One region of the Bradyrhizobium sp. Unk1 genome, then DNA from elsewhere that is predicted to be linked to it. Evidence: predicted binding sites of a transcription regulator. Region 1 holds the regulator's gene; each other region holds the start of a gene.

Evidence for each region. The regulator PhoB, encoded in region 1, activates phosphate uptake and scavenging genes when phosphate is short. The targets are predictions, from matches to a motif close to TGTCATNNANCTGTCAT.
Region 2: a site for PhoB is predicted at 2,438-2,454, ahead of AC5ZFO_RS18270 (DUF47 domain-containing protein). Genes of this name have one in related genera too.
Region 3: a site for PhoB is predicted at 2,678-2,694, ahead of AC5ZFO_RS34245 (UDP-2,3-diacylglucosamine diphosphatase). Genes of this name have one in related genera too.
Region 4: a site for PhoB is predicted at 2,488-2,504, ahead of phnC (phosphonate ABC transporter ATP-binding protein). Genes of this name have one in related genera too.

The regions. Positions count from the first base shown of each region.
Region 1 covers NZ_JCAMOP010000037.1:41,918-45,900, reverse strand. Annotated here, with positions in the region: gene AC5ZFO_RS35545 (aspartate aminotransferase family protein) at 1-915, opposite strand, end outside; gene AC5ZFO_RS35540 (GcrA family cell cycle regulator) at 1,372-1,884, shown strand; gene phoB (phosphate regulon transcriptional regulator PhoB) at 1,987-2,694, opposite strand; gene phoU (phosphate signaling complex protein PhoU) at 2,709-3,425, opposite strand; gene pstB (phosphate ABC transporter ATP-binding protein PstB) at 3,437-3,983, opposite strand, start outside.
Region 2 covers NZ_JCAMOP010000013.1:64,346-68,328, forward strand. Annotated here, with positions in the region: gene AC5ZFO_RS18255 (peptide chain release factor 3) at 1-262, opposite strand, end outside; gene sugE (quaternary ammonium compound efflux SMR transporter SugE) at 421-735, shown strand; gene AC5ZFO_RS18265 (inorganic phosphate transporter) at 728-1,735, opposite strand; gene AC5ZFO_RS18270 (DUF47 domain-containing protein) at 1,751-2,395, opposite strand; gene AC5ZFO_RS18275 (branched-chain amino acid ABC transporter permease) at 2,552-3,520, opposite strand; gene AC5ZFO_RS18280 (branched-chain amino acid ABC transporter permease) at 3,522-3,983, opposite strand, start outside.
Region 3 covers NZ_JCAMOP010000034.1:63,384-67,366, forward strand. Annotated here, with positions in the region: gene AC5ZFO_RS34225 (CHRD domain-containing protein) at 1-204, opposite strand, end outside; gene AC5ZFO_RS34230 (c-type cytochrome) at 359-1,288, shown strand; gene AC5ZFO_RS34235 (Lrp/AsnC ligand binding domain-containing protein) at 1,316-1,561, opposite strand; gene thiD (bifunctional hydroxymethylpyrimidine kinase/phosphomethylpyrimidine kinase) at 1,690-2,490, shown strand; gene AC5ZFO_RS34245 (UDP-2,3-diacylglucosamine diphosphatase) at 2,719-3,531, shown strand; gene AC5ZFO_RS34250 (glycosyltransferase family 4 protein) at 3,545-3,983, shown strand, end outside.
Region 4 covers NZ_JCAMOP010000027.1:63,264-67,246, reverse strand. Annotated here, with positions in the region: gene phnE (phosphonate ABC transporter, permease protein PhnE) at 1-507, opposite strand, end outside; gene phnD (phosphonate ABC transporter substrate-binding protein) at 584-1,519, opposite strand; gene phnC (phosphonate ABC transporter ATP-binding protein) at 1,579-2,388, opposite strand; gene AC5ZFO_RS30105 (LbetaH domain-containing protein) at 2,563-3,234, shown strand; gene AC5ZFO_RS30100 (alpha-D-ribose 1-methylphosphonate 5-triphosphate diphosphatase) at 3,231-3,983, shown strand, end outside.

The sequences.
Region 1 (3,983 bases):
CTTCTGCACGTGATCGAAGAAGCCGGGCTTGAGCATGACGTCGAGCACGGCGTTGGCAGCCGAGATCGCGAGCGGATTGCCGCCGAAGGTCGAGCCGTGCGAGCCGGGCCCCATGCCGGCAGCCGCGTCCGCGGTCGCCAGCACCGCGCCGATCGGGAAGCCGCCGCCAAGCGCCTTGGCCAGCGACATCACGTCAGGCGTGACGCCGGTGCGGCGATGCGCGAACAGATCGCCGGTGCGGCCCATGCCGGTCTGCACCTCGTCGAACGCGAGCAGCAGACCCTTCTCGTCGCAGAGCTGGCGCAACGCCCTCAGGAAGGCGGGCGTTGCCGAACGCACGCCGCCCTCGCCCTGGATCGGCTCAATCAGGATGCCGGCGGTCTGCGGACCGATCGCCTTCTTGACGGCTTCGATATCACCATGCGGGACCTGGTCGAAGCCGTCCATCGGCGGGCCGAACCCCTCGAGATATTTTGCCGAACCGGTCGCGGCGAGCGTTGCCAGCGTGCGGCCGTGGAAGGCGCCTTCGAAGGTGATGATGCGGTAACGTTCCGGATGCCCCTTTGAGAAGTGATGATGGCGGACCAGCTTGATCACACCTTCCAGCGCTTCAGCGCCGGAATTGCAGAAGAACACGAAGTCCGCGAAGCTTTCATTGCACAGACGCGCGGCAAGCTTCTCGCCGTCCGGGCTCTGGAACAGGTTCGACATGTGCCAGAGTTTGGTGGCCTGCTCCTGCAACGCCTTGACCAACGCAGGATGAGCATGGCCGAGCGCATTCACCGCCACGCCCGAGGTGAAATCGAGATAGCGATCGCCGTTGGTCGCAATCAGCCAGCAGCCTTCGCCGCGCTCGAAACCGAGGTCGGACCTGGCGAAAACGGGGAGCAAGTGCGGCGCTGCGCTGTTAGTCATGACGATCACTTGAATGTTGCGGACGGTGTGAGCGTGCATTGCGCAACGCACCATTGACCGGCCCGGAAAACGAAACGTGCCGCCTTTTAAGGGCGGCACGCACGACTATCTTATGCCTGGTGAAACCGGTGTCAATGCCGCCCGGAAAGCCTCGCGAAACGCAGAATCCGTAGTCTTGCGGTGTCGATTTTGCGTATTTCCGCCACGGAACATGTGGAAGCGAGTCGGCGGACTCTTGCGCGTGAGTCACGCCATATTGTAGCGTTTGGCTTGTCAGATACGACATCTCGTGCAGCAGTTCTGATCCTCTAAGTCCTCATGTACCGGCGTAAGCGTTCGGGCGCATCTGGCGCGCCCGGCGAGCCTTAAGGGATTCTGGCGGCACGGGTTTTTCGAAGCTTAGGCATTCGCCGTGCGGCCGCCAGGATGGCAGGCGCCGGCGAAGGAAAGGGTGCAATGACCGTTTTGACCTGGTCGGATGATCGCGTCGAGCAGCTGAAAAAGCTCTGGGAGGCCGGACTTTCGGCCAGCCAGATCGCCGCTGAACTCGGGAATGTGACCCGCAATGCCGTGATCGGCAAGGTGCACCGGCTCGGCCTGTCGGGCCGCGCCAAGAGCCCTTCATCGGCAGCGCCCCGGCCGCGCAAGGCGCGCCCCGCCCAGCACATGATGCGGGTGACCCGCCCGATCGCGCGCGGCAACACCGCGCTGGCGCAGGCCTTCGAGGTCGAGGTCGAGGCCGAACCGGTCACCTACGACAACGTCGTGCCGATGAGCCAGCGGCTGTCGCTGCTGGAGCTGAACGAGGCCACCTGCCACTGGCCGGTCGGCGATCCCTCGAGCCCGGATTTCTTCTTCTGCGGCGGCAAGGCGCTCTCCGGCCTGCCCTACTGCGCCCAGCACTCGCGCGTGGCGTATCAGCCCGCGGCCGATCGCCGTCGCGCGCCGGCGAAGCCGGGTCCGCGCTGAGTTAGCTCCAGACAACCTTGTCCCGGCACAGGGCTGGGACGATCGAGCAAGAAAAAAGCGCGCCACCCGGCGCGCTTTTTGTTTGCTGGCTTGCGGCGGACCCTACGCCTGCTCCGCCTTCGCAAAGCGATCGTCCAGTGCGTAGCCCGCGCCGCGGACGGTGCGGATCGGGTCCTGCTCGCGGCCGAGATTGAGCAGCTTGCGCAGGCGGCCGATATGGACGTCGACGGTGCGCTCGTCGATGTAGATGTCACGGCCCCAGACGCTGTCGAGCAGCTGCTCGCGCGAGAACACGCGGCCGGGATGCTCCAGGAAGAACTCCAGCAGGCGATATTCGGTTGGACCGAGATCGATCGGCCGGCCCGAACGCGCCACGCGGCGCTTGTCGCGGTCGAGCTCGATGTCGCCATAGGCGAGCACCGTGGCGAGCCGCTCCGGGCTGGCGCGCCTGAGCAGGCCCTTCACGCGTGCCAGCAGCTCCGGCACCGAGAACGGCTTGACGATGTAGTCATCGGCGCCGGTCGCAAGGCCCCGCACCCGCTCGCTCTCCTCGCCACGCGCGGTGAGCATGATGATCGGGAGCTGCTTGGTCTCGGGCCGGGTGCGCAGCCGCCGGCACAGCTCGATGCCGGAGAGGCCCGGCAGCATCCAGTCGAGCACGATCAAATCGGGGATGTGCTCCTTGAGGCGGGTGTCGGCATCGTCGCCGCGCATCACCGTCTCGACGTCATAGCCGTCGCCTTCGAGGTTGTAGCGGAGAAGCTCGGTGAGAGCTTCCTCGTCCTCAACCACCATAATGCGTGCGCCCATGGTGTCGTCGCTCCTTAAGTGTTCGGGACCGTCGTGGCGAAGGTCGTCATGTCGCCCTTCGGCCGCTTGTCGGTGATCGCCTGGCCCTCGATCATGTAGAACACGGTCTCGGCGATGTTGGTGGCGTGGTCACCGATGCGCTCGATGTTCTTGGCGCAGAACATCAGATGGATGCAGAACGAGATGTTGCGCGGATCCTCCATCATGTAGGTGAGGAGCTCGCGGAACAGCGAGGTGCAGATGGCGTCGACTTCCTCGTCGCCCTTCCACACCGCCATCGCCGCCGGCAGATCGTGCGCGGCATAGGCATCCAGCACCGACTTGACCTGCTGCTGCACGAGGTCGGTCATGTGCTCCAGGCCGCGGAACAGCTTGAGCGGATGGAAATCGGTCTCCAGCGCCGCGACGCGCTTGCCCATGTTCTTGGCGAGGTCGCCGATCCGCTCGAGATCGGTCGCGACGCGCATGGCGCCGACGATCTCGCGCAGATCCACCGCCATCGGCTGGCGGCGCGCGATGGTGAGCACGGCGCGCTCCTCGATCTTCTTCTGAAGCGCGTCGAGCTCGGCGTCGATGGTGACGACACGCTGGCCGAGCGCGACGTCACGGCGGATCAGCGCGTCGACGGAATCGACGATCATGCGCTCGGCGATGCCGCCCATCTCGGCGACCAGGCGCGTGAGCTCCTGGAGGTCGGTGTCGAAGGCCTTTGCGGTATGTTCAGAACCCATGTTCCGTCTCCTCAGCCGAACCGGCCGGTGATGTAATCCTGCGTGCGCCGGTCGGTCGGCGACGTGAAGATCTTGCTGGTGTCGTCGAACTCGATCAGCTCGCCGAGATACATGAAGGCGGTCTTGTCGGAGACGCGCGCCGCCTGCTGCATGTTGTGGGTGACGATCGCGATCGTGTAGTTCTCGGACAGCTCCTGGATCAGTTCCTCGACCTTCGCGGTCGAGATCGGGTCGAGCGCCGAGCAGGGCTCGTCGAACAGGATCACCTCGGGCCGCACCGCGACCGTGCGGGCGATGCAGAGGCGCTGCTGCTGGCCGCCGGAGAGCGACAGGCCGGAGGCGTTGAGTTTGTCCTTGACCTCGTTCCACAGCGCGCCGCCGCGCAGCGCCTTCTCGACGCGGTCGTCCATCTCGGACTTCGAGATCTTCTCGTAGAGACGGATGCCGAAGGCGATGTTTTCGTAGATCGTCATCGGGAACGGCGTCGGCTTCTGGAACACCATGCCGACGCGGGCGCGCAGCAGATTGAGGTCCAGCTTGGGGTCGAGGATGTTGGTC
Region 2 (3,983 bases), on a different contig from region 1:
CGAAGGTCATGACCGAGGTCACGACCGAGATGCCGCGCTCGCGTTCGATCTTCATCCAGTCCGAACGCGTGTTGCGCCGCTCGCCCTTGGCCTTGACCTGGCCGGCGAGATTGATGGCGCCGCCGAACAACAGCAGCTTCTCGGTCAGCGTGGTCTTGCCCGCGTCCGGGTGGGAGATGATCGCGAAGGTGCGCCGCCGCGCCACTTCGGTGGCAAGCGGGGAACGGGCCGGCGAGTCGGCTGATATGGCGATGTCGGACATGGCGGGAGCGTTTGGCAGGGAAAATGGGCCTGATCAAGCCTCATGTGGTGATTGCGGAGCCCTTCGGCCAGCCCCATATCCGTTCCCGGGGAGGACGGCCTCCCCCCTCATCAGCATATCCGCCGCGGGGACGACCCTGCCTTGAATGGAGGGTCGTCATGGCCTGGAGCATCCTGTTCGTCGCCGGTCTTCTCGAGATCACCTGGGCGATCGGCCTGAAATACACCGAGGGTTTTACCAAGCTTGTTCCGTCCGTCATCACGCTCGCGGCGATGGCCGGCAGCGTCATCCTGCTTGGAATCGCCCTCAAATCGCTGCCCGTCGGAACCGCCTATGCGGTCTGGACCGGCATCGGCGCGGTCGGTACCGCCACGCTTGGCATCATTCTGTTCGGCGAGCCGGCCACGGCGTTCCGCCTCGCCAGCATCGGGCTGATCGTCGCCGGCATTGCTGGGCTGAAATTCGTCACCTGACGAAAATCTGGACCGCCCACCAGGTCAGCGCCGCGACAATGGCCGAGGCCGGGATCGTGATCACCCAGGCATAGACGATCGAGCTCGCGACGTTCCAACGCACCGCCGAGACGCGGCGGGCCGCACCGACGCCCACGATCGCGCCGGTAATGGTGTGGGTGGTCGAGACGGGAACGCCGAGGAAGGTCGCCATGAACAGCGTCGCGGCGCCGCCGGTCTCGGCGCAAAAGCCCTGCATCGGCGTCAGCTTGGTGATGCGCAGGCCCATGGTGCGGACGATGCGCCAGCCGCCCATCAGCGTGCCCAGCGCCATCGCAGCCTGGCAGGACAGCACCACCCAGAACGGCACCGAGAATTCGCCGCCGAGATGCCCCTGCGAATACAGCAGCACGGCGATGATGCCCATGGTCTTCTGGGCGTCATTGCCGCCATGACCGAGCGAATAGAGCGAGGCGGAAGCGAATTGCAGGATACGGAAAGCGCGATCGACCGCGAACGGCGTCGAGCGCACCGAGAGCCAGGACACGATCGCGACCAGCATCATCGCGAGCAGGAAACCCACCAGCGGCGACAGCACGATCGCAAGCACCGCCTTGGACAGACCACTCCACACCGCCGCCGAGATCCCAGCCTTGGCCATGCCGCCGCCGACGAGGCCGCCGATCAGCGCGTGCGAGGAGGAGGACGGGATGCCGAGCCCCCAGGTCACGAGGTTCCAGACGATCGCACCGACCAGGGCCGCGAAGATCACCTGGGCATCGACCACCGCGGGATCGATGATGCCGGTGCCGATGGTCTGGGCAACATGCAGCCCGAACACCATGAAGGCGATGAAATTGAAGAATGCGGCCCACAACACCGCGAATTGCGGCCGCAGCACGCGGGTGGACACGATGGTCGCGATCGAATTGGCGGCGTCGTGCAGGCCGTTCAGGAAATCGAACAGCAGCGCGACGGCGATCAAGCCGACGAGGACAGGAAGTCCGAGCGCAGCATCCACGGCGCGACCCCTGCCCTAAACCTGCTCGATGACGATGCTGTTGATCTCGTTCGCGACGTCGTCGAAACGGTCGGCCACCTTTTCGAGATGGTCATAGATCTCGACGCCGACGATGAAATCCATCGCGCTGCCATCGCGGTGCTTGAGAAACAGCTCCTTCAGCCCGATGTCATGGAGATCGTCGACCCGGCCCTCCAGCTTGCCCAGCTCTTCCGTGATCGCGGTCAGCATCGCGACGTTCGGGCCGATCGACTGCATCAGCGGCAACGCGCGTCCCACGAGATTGGCGCATTCGATCAGCAGCCCGCCAATCTCCCGCATCGGCGGCTCGAAGGTGCGGACCTCGAATAGCATCACGGCCTTGGCCGTCTGCTGCATCTGGTCGATGGCGTCGTCCATCGAGGTGATGAGATTTTTGATGTCGCCACGGTCGAAGGGGGTGATGAAGGTGCGGCGCACAGCCGTCAGCACCTCACGGGTGATGTTGTCGGCGTCGTTCTCGAACTGGTTGACGCGCTGGCAGTAGACCGGCGTCTCCTCGCCCCCGTTGAGCATGCCCTGGAGCGCGATCGAGCCCTGGATCACGGTCTGTGCATGGCGGTCGAACAGGTCGAAGAACCGTTCTTCCTTGGGAAGGAAAGCGCGAAACCATCGCATCATGGGGATAGGTTACCGGTTGGAAATGGCCCGGCCCGAACTGGCCGTCACAAAACTGTCATAGACCATTTCCGCTCCGCGCGCGTGTCATCTCACGCCCGCGGAGTCGGATCATCCACCGGATTCCGGCGCCAATGAAATTGGTGCAATATCAAAAGCTTATAGTGAACGCCGGAAGTAATGGGCGATTTCGCCGATGACCCCGCGACGGAAGGTGAGCACGCAGACCACGAAGATCGAGCCCTGGATCACCGTCACCCACTGGCCGAAGCCGGCCAGATATTGCTGCATGGCGATGATCGCGAAGGCGCCGACCACGGGACCGAAAATGGTGCCGAGACCGCCGACCAGCGTCATCAGCACGACCTCGCCCGACATCGACCAGTGCACATCGGTGAGCGAGGCGTTCTGCGCCACGAACACTTTCAGCGAACCGGCGAAGCCGGCCAGCGTGCCCGACAGGACGAACGCCAGGAACTTGTACTGGTCGGTCCGGTATCCGAGCGAGATCGCGCGCGGCTCGTTCTCGCGGATCGCCTTCAGCACCTCGCCGAACGGCGAGTTGATGATGCGGTAGATCAGCAGGAAGCCGGCGAGGAAGCCGACCAGCACGACATAATAAAGCACCGTCGGCTTCGAGAGATCGAACACGCCGAACATGCGCCCCTGCGGAATGCCCTGGATGCCGTCCTCACCATGGGTGAATGGCGCCTGGAGGTAGATGAAGTAAAGCAGCTGCGACAGCGCCAGCGTGATCATCGAGAAGTAGATGCCCTGGCGGCGGATCGAGATGTAGCCGGTGATGAGCGAGAGCCCGAAAGCCGCGACGATTCCGACGAGGATGCCGAGCTCCGGCGGCAGCGCCCACACCTTCAGTGCATGCGCGCTGCAGTAGCCCGCCGTGCCGAGGAACATCGCGTGGCCGAACGAGAGCAAGCCGCCATAGCCGATCAGGAGGTTGAAAGCACAGGCAAGCAGCGCGAAGCACAGCGCCTGCATCACGAAGAACGGGTAGATGCCGCTGAATGGCACTGCGGCCAGCAGCAATGCCATCATGACGAATACGATCATCTCGTCTCGAATGGCGCGCGGGGTCACCGGCAGCGTGTCGTCCGTCAAGGCTGTCATATCAGGCCGCCCTTCCCGTCAATCCCGTTGGCTTCACCAAGAGCACCAGCACCATCAGCACGAACACGACGGTGTTGGAGGCCTCGGGGTAGAAATACTTGGTCAGGCCCTCGATCACACCGAGCGCAAAGCCGGTGATGATGGAGCCCATGATCGATCCCATGCCGCCGATCACGACCACCGCGAACACGACGATGATGAGGTCGGCGCCCATCAACGGCCGCACCTGGTTGATCGGTGCCGAGAGCACGCCCGCGAGCGCCGCAAGGCCAACGCCAAGACCGTAGGTCAGCGTGATCATGCGCGGCACGTTGATGCCGAAGGCGCGGACCAGTGTCGGATTTTCAGTGGCGGCGCGCAGGTAGGCACCGAGCCGGGTCTTCTCGATCAGGAACCAGGTGGCGATACATACCACCAGCGAGAAGATGACGACCCAGCCGCGATAGATCGGCAGGAACATGAA
Region 3 (3,983 bases), on a different contig from region 1:
GCCGGACAGGCCGGAATAGGTGACCTTCCAGGACAGCTTCTTGCTGGCGGCATCATAGTCCAGATCGGCGGTTCCGCTGCCGCTGGTGGTGGTGGCGGGCACCTCGGACTTGCCGTCGAGCGTTGCTTTCAGCTTTTCGGCGCCGGCGGGGGCTGCAAAAGCTGCGGCGCCGAGCGCGACCATGGCGATGACGGTCTTGTTCATGACATTCTCCCTGAGGCCTCGTTGGCCCTGCCAACCTTCCAACATTGGCCGTTTCAGTTTATTCCCGTTTCCGGCCGGGGCGGGCTAAATTCTTCGTGGTTGGAGCCGCGTGGACATCAGTCATAAGTTCGCGGCAAGCAATGAATGGATCTGCATGTTGCAACGAACAATTGTCGTGGCGCTGCTTGCCGCGGTCGCTGCTACGGGCGTCTATTGGTGGCTCAGCGCGCCGGTGGTCGCGGCCGGTGCCGCCACGCCGGCCCATGTCCCCAATCTCGCCATTGGCGAGGTGATGTTCAACGCCGGCGGATGCGCGTCCTGCCATGCCGTCCCCGGCCAGCCCGATCGCACCAGGCTCGGCGGCGGCGTCGCGATCAAGTCGCCGTTCGGAACGTTCTACGCGCCGAACATCTCCTCCGATCCGACCTACGGCATCGGCAAATGGACCGACGCCGATTTCGTCAACGCGGTCATGCACGGGGTCTCGCCGGACGGACAGCATTACTTTCCGGCCTTTCCCTACACGTCCTATCAGCACGCCAGGCGCGAGGACGTGCTCGACCTCTTTGCCTATTTGAAAACGCTGCCGCCCGTTGCAGGCAAGGTGCGTGACCACGACGTGCGCTTTCCGTTCGACATCCGGCGCAATATCGGCATCTGGAAATTCCTATTTCTGGACGGCAAGCCCTTCGTCGCCGACGGCACGAAGTCGCCGCAATGGAATCGCGGTGCCTATCTCGTCAACAGTTTCGGCCATTGCGCCGAATGCCACAGCCCGCGCAATGCGCTTGGCGGCATCATCTCCGGAGAACGCTTTGCCGGCGGACCCAATCCGGAAGGCGAGGGCTGGGTGCCCAACATCACGCAGAAGCGTCTCGGCGAGTGGAGCGCGAAGGATATTGCCTATTTCCTCAAGACCGGCGAATTGCCCGACGGCGACAGCGTCGGCGGCGCGATGACGCGCGTGATCAAGAACACCTCGCAATTGCCGGACGAAGATCTCGCGGCGATGGCGGATTACATCAAATCGCTACCGCCGGTGGACGGGCCGCCGCGCCCCAAGCGCAAGGAAGGCGGCGCCTGAAGCAGGCCCTTTGCAATTGACGCGCAGTCAGCTCGCCCCAAACGCCTTGAAGGTGATGATGGTGAGGGTGTCCTGGATGCCCGGCAGCACCTGCACCTTTTCGTTGATGAAGTGGCCGATGTCGGTGTCCTTGTCGACGTAGAACTTCACCAGCAAATCGTAATGGCCGGCCGTGGAGTAGATCTCGGAGGCGATCTCGGCTTCGGCAAGGGCATTGGCGACCGTGTAGGACTGGCCGAGCTTGCATTTGATCTGGACGAAAAAGGGAACCATTGTAGCCACTCCGAAGCATATCTGGCGGCTAATAGGCCAAAACCGGCCGGATTTAGCAAGCGAACTTGCGGGCCACCGGGGTGCGCGCTAGGACGGGCGATGGTCTCAAAAACGCGGAAAATCGCCCCATGACGACGCCCGTGGCGCTCACCATCGCCGGCTCCGATTCGAGCGGCGGCGCCGGCATCCAGGCCGACCTGAAGACCTTTGCCGCGCTCGGCGTCTATGGCGCCTCCGCGATCACGGCGCTGACGGCGCAGAACACAAAAGGCGTCACCGGCATCCACGCGGTGCCCGCCGAATTCGTCACCGCGCAGATCGATGCCGTGTTTTCCGATCTCGAGGTCGGCGCGGTGAAGATCGGCATGGTGGCGCAGGCCGCCAGCATCGATGCGATCGCAGCTTCGCTGACGCGCTGGAAGCCGGGGCATATCGTGCTCGATCCCGTGATGGTCGCAACATCCGGCGATCGCCTGCTCGCCTCCGAGGCGGTCGATGCCCTGCGCAAGAAACTGATGCCGCTGGCGTCGGTGATCACGCCTAATCTGCCCGAGGCCGCGGCTCTGCTCGACGAGCCCGTCGCGACACGCGAGGCCGAGATCGAGAGCCAGGGGCGCCGGCTGCTGGCGCTGGGCTGCCGCGCGGTCCTGATCAAGGGCGGGCACGGCGAGGGCGCCGAAAGCATCGACTATCTCATCGATGCCGAGAGCACGATCGCGCTTGCGGCGCCGCGCGTCGCCACCCGCAACACCCACGGCACGGGGTGCTCACTGTCCTCGGCCGTCGCGGCGGGGCTCGCCAGGGGCGAGGATCTCGCGCGGGCCGTGCGGAACGCCAAGGCCTGGATCAGCGCAGCGATCGCGGCCGCCGACCGCTTCAGCGTCGGACACGGCCACGGGCCGATCCATCATTTCCACAAATTTTACTGACCCGGGCCGCAGGCGCACCGCCAGCGGCGCGCGGGACCGCTGCCGTTAACCTGTTCAGCCATCGGTTCCGGGGTCTTGCGGAGGCGGCTGCGGCGCCATGTCGCCTGATTGTCGCATGCGACTGATATTCGCGGGGAGGGCGAGGCAAGGTCTGATTCGTATCTGAGGATGCCTCAAGGGTTCAATCTGTCATCCCCCTGTCACGGGACATTTGTTACAGGCTGGCGCATGGGAAGTTACGATGTGAGTGACGAGAGCCCGGAGCGGCGCTTTCGCACGTTGTTCATCTCCGACGTTCATCTCGGAGCCCGCGGTTCTCAAGCCGACCTGCTGCTCGACTTCCTGCGCTACCACGATGCGGACACGATCTATCTCGTCGGCGACATCGTCGACGGTTGGGCGCTGAAATCGAGCTGGCACTGGCCGCAGTCGCATAATGACCTGGTCCAGAAGCTGCTGCGCAAGGCGCGCAAGGGCGCCAAGGTCATCTACATTCCCGGCAATCACGACGAGTTCCTGCGCAACTATTACGGCACGCATTTCGGCGGCATCGACGTCGTCGAGAACACCGTCCACACCGGCGTGGACGGCAAACGCTATCTCGTCATCCACGGCGACATCTTCGATCTCGTGGTGCAGAACGCGCGCTGGCTCGCCCATCTCGGCGACAAGGCCTACGACTTCGCGATCCAGATGAATCGCTTCGTCAACTTCTTCCGGCGCATGTTCAAGGTGCCCTATTGGTCGCTGTCGCAATGGGCCAAGCAGAAGGTCAAGAACGCCGTCAACTACATCGGCGCGTTCGAGCAGGCGCTCGCCGCCGAGGCGCGGCGTCACGACGCCGACGGCGTGATCTGCGGCCACATCCACTATGCCGTGATCCGCGACGAGGGCGGCATCCGCTACATGAATTGCGGCGACTGGGTCGAGAGCTGCACGGCGCTGGTCGAGCATGACGACGGTCATTTCGAGATCATCACCTGGGCCGATCACGCGCAGAAGCCGGCGCAAGTCCCGCAGGTCGCAGCCAGAGCTGCATAACAGAGGCCGCTTGATGCGCATCCTGGTCGCGACCGACGCCTGGCACCCGCAAGTCAATGGTGTGGTTCGGACGCTGACCAAGCTCGCAGACGCCGCCAAGGCGCTTAGCTTCGAAGGCGTTGGCGTCGAAGGCCTCGGCGTCGAGTTCACGTTCCTGACGCCGCAATCGTTCCGCACCTTCGCGATGCCGAGCTATCGCGACGTGCGGCTCGCGATGCCGCGCCCGGCGCGAATCGCGAAGCTGATCGCGGAGGCGCGCCCCGACAGCATCCATATCGCGACGGAGGGGCCGATCGGCCTGATGGTCCGCCGCTACTGCCGCCAGCGCAAGCTGCCGTTCACGACCAGCTTCCACACCCGCTTTCCCGAATATGTCCGCGCCCGCGTGCCGGTTCCGGAATCCCTGATCTGGCGGGCGCTGCGCCGATTTCACGCGCCCAGCCGCGCCGTGA
Region 4 (3,983 bases), on a different contig from region 1:
CGCGAGCACGCCGGCCATCGGCCCGAGGCCGAACGCGATCACGAAGATCAGCGCGAAGACGATGCCCGGCACGGTGCGGGCGAATTCGAGCAGGCGACGCACCACGAAGCGCAGCCAGGGCGACGGCGAGGTGTTCTCGGCCGCAAAGAAGTTCAAGGCGAAGGCGAAGGTCGCGCCGATCAGCGTGCCGACATAGGAAATCAGCAGCGTCTCGCCCAGCATCTTCAGCCATTTGCGCCAGCCCCACAGCCACTCGCCGGCATCGGTCCAGACCCGCTGGCCGCTGTCGAGCGTGAGGATGCGGTCGAAATAGCTGATGAAATTGCCGAAATGGGCGAAGAAGGTGCGCAGGTTCACTTCCGCGCCGATGGCGGCAAGAAACAGCGCCGCGGCAAAGATCACCAGCCCCAACAGGAGTCGGAGCCGCTTGCGCGCGACCGCCTGGCGATAGGCCGCGTTGAGCACGGCGAGCTGCTGCTCGGGGAGGATCGAAACCGCGACGGTCATCTGGCCAGGAAAAATGGTCGATCAAAGAGAAAGAGCCGGGTCCATCGACCCGGCTCCAGTGCTATCGTCCTGAAACTCAGGACGCCTTCTTCTTACGCAGTGCATCGACGAACTTGATCAGCTCGATCGTGCCATCCCAGTCCTTGGTGGTGGCGGGATGGAAACCCTTCTTCTGGCCGTCCTGGAGGCGATCGAAGGCCGCCTTGTCCTTGGCCGGCGCGTCGAAGAACGCCTTTGCGATCGCCGCCTTGGCCTCTTCCGGCAGGTCGGAATTGTAAGCGTAGGGGCCGTTGATGATCGGCGCCGACTTGTGGATGATGCGGAAATCGTCCTTCTTCATCGGCGAGCCGTCGGCGTTCTTCAGCATGCCCTTGGTCAGCATCTGCGCCAGCGTGGAATCGTCATCGCTGGTCCACTGGTTGGCCGCAACGTCGACCGTGCCCTGCGCCAGTGCCAGGATCGCGTTCTCATGGCTGCCGGTGAAGACGACCTTGCTGAAATAGGTGTCGGCATCCGTGATGCCCATCTTGTCGAGCTCGAAGCGCGGCACGTTGTTGCCGGAGGTCGAGTTCGGGTCGACGAGGCCGAGGTTCTTGCCCTTGAGCTGGTCGACGCTCTTGTAGGGGCTGCTCGCCTTGACGAAGAACACCGAGTAGTAGCCGGTCGAACCGTCGGCGTTGATGTCGTTGGCGAAGGCATCGGTCTTGACGCCGGTCAGGCGGGCGCGGGCGAACGACGCCGAGCCGTAGCTGGCGATATGGATGTTGCCGGCGCGCTGGCCTTCGATGACGGCGGCGTAGTCGTTGGCGATGCGCAGCGTGACCTTCACGCCCAATTCCTTGGAGAGATAGTTCATGAACGGCGCCCAGCGCTCGGTCACGCCCGAGGCGTTTTCCGCCGGAATGACCGCGAAGGTCAGTTCGGGATATTTGGCTTTCCAATCGTCGGCGGAAGCCGAAGCCGTGAACGCGAGCGCGGCGGCGCCAGCAAGAACCAGTCTGCGAGTGATCATGATACCCTCTTCATCGGTTGGGGTCGGTTGACGCAAAAATTGGCAACTACAGGCGCAGCTCAGGCGGCTGCGGCCGTTCCGAGCGCCGGCACGCCCTCAGGCGCCGGCACAGGCATTCCGCCCATGACGTCGGAGGCTTCGAGATCGTAGAGCTCGCGCGCGACATGGTCGGTCAACTCGGCCGGCGCGCCGTCGAACACCACACGACCCTGCGCCATGCCGATCAGGCGGTCGCAATAGCTGCGCGCCAGATCGAGCGAATGCAGGTTGCAGAGCACCGTGATGCCGAAATGCTTGTTGATGCGCAGCAGCGCATCCATCACGATCTTGGTGTTGCGCGGGTCGAGCGAGGCGATCGGCTCGTCGGCGAGGATGATGTCGGGTTGCTGCACCAGCGCGCGGGCGATCGCAACGCGCTGCTGCTGGCCGCCGGAGAGCTGGTCGGCGCGCTGGGCGGCGAGCGAGGCGATATCGAACTGTTCGAGCGCCGACATCGCCAGCGCCCTGTCGTGCTCGGGCCAGGTCTGCGTCAGCGAGCGCCACGCCGGCATGGTGGCGAGGCGGCCCATCAGGACGTTGGTCAACACGTCGAGCCGGCCGACCAGGTTGAACTGCTGGAAAATCATCGCCGAGCGCGCCCGCCACTGCCGCAATTCCTTGCCGCGCAGCGCGGTGACGTCGAGGCCGTCGAACAGGATACGGCCCTGCGTCGGCGTCGCCAGGCGATTGATCATGCGCAGCATGGTCGACTTGCCAGCGCCGGAGCGCCCGATCACACCGACGAAGCCGCCGGGGGAGATTTGAAACGAAGCGTCGTCCACCGCGGCTTTTGCGCCAAAGCGGCACGTCAGACCTTCAACCACCAGCATAGAGGGCTCCAGAGTAGCTGGCTGCCACCGCTAACGCTGGCACTTGACACTTGTGTGACACACGGATCGCGGTGCGGCGATCCAACACACCTCCTCCCCTGTCATCACATCGTCATGACGCTGTCATCAGGCCGCTCGAAGAGGTACGCCCGCCCTCGACCTATCGGATGTAGCATGGCCGGCAAAACACTCTCGGTTCAACCGACCATCGACCCCTCGGCGAAGCTGCATGAGACCAGGCTCGGCACCTATACCGAAGTCGGCGCGCGCACCGTCCTGCATGAAGTCGCGATGGGCGACTACTCCTATGTCGTGAACGACGCCCAGATCACCTACACCACCATCGGAAAATTCTGCTCGATCGCGGCGATGACGCGCATCAATCCCGGCAATCATCCGATGCATCGCGCCACGCAGGCGCATTTCACCTATCGTTCCAGCGCCTACTTCGAAGGCGAGAGCGACGACACCGAGTTCTTCGACTGGCGGCGCCAGCATCACGTCCATATCGGCCATGACGTCTGGATCGGCCATGGCGCGATCGTGCTGCCGGGCCGCAACATCGGCACCGGCGCCGTGATCGCGGCGGGCGCCATCGTCACCAAGGACGTGCCGGCCTACACCATCGTCGCCGGCAATCCGGCGCGCATCGTGCGGCGGCGGTTCTCGGAAGACGTCGCCGGACGGCTGGCCCGGCTCGCCTGGTGGGACTGGGATCACGACAAATTGCGTGAAGCACTGCCCGATTTCCGCAAGCTCGGGATTGAAGAATTCCTCTCGGCATATGAAGCACGGGCAAGCTCCCTCACCCGTTCCCCTGCCAGCAAACGAAGCGCGGTCGCTTGACAGACATCTTCCTCGAGGGCGGCCGGGCCCTGATCGGCTCCGAGCTCGTCGAAACTTCCATTCTGGTGTCCGGCGCGGACATTGCGCAGGTCGATGCCTCTCGCGGCCGTGCGCGGCTGGCGATCGATGCGCGCAACCTGCTGGTGCTGCCCGGCATCGTCGATCTGCATGGCGATGCCTTCGAACGGCAGATGATGCCGCGCGCCGGCGTCGACTTCCCGATCGACGTCGCGCTCGCCGACAGTGACCGCCAGGCGATCAGCAACGGCATCACCACCGTGTTTCACGCCACGACCTGCTCGTGGGAGCCTGGCCTGCGCAGCGCCGGCAATGCGCGCGCCCTGATGGAGGCGATCGAGCGGCAACGCCCGCAATTCGCCGCCGACACGCGTTTCCACCTGCGCCACGAGACCTACAATCTCGATGCCGAGACCGAGATCGGCCAATGGCTCGCCGAGGGCCGCGTCGACCTGTTCGCCTTCAACGACCACATGGACGGCACCGTTGCCGACATGGCCAAGCCGCGCAAGCGCAACCGCATGGTCGAGCGCACCGGCCTCTCGGGCGAGGAATTCGACCGGCTCGTCGAGCGTGTGCTTTCGCGCGCCAGTGAAGTGCCGGCTTCCGTGTCGCGGCTCGCCGCGACTGCTCGCGCGGCCGAGGTGCGGATGCTCTCGCACGACGATGCGACACCGGCGATGCGGCAGGAGTTTCGCGAGCTGGGCGCTGACATCGCGGAGTTTCCGATC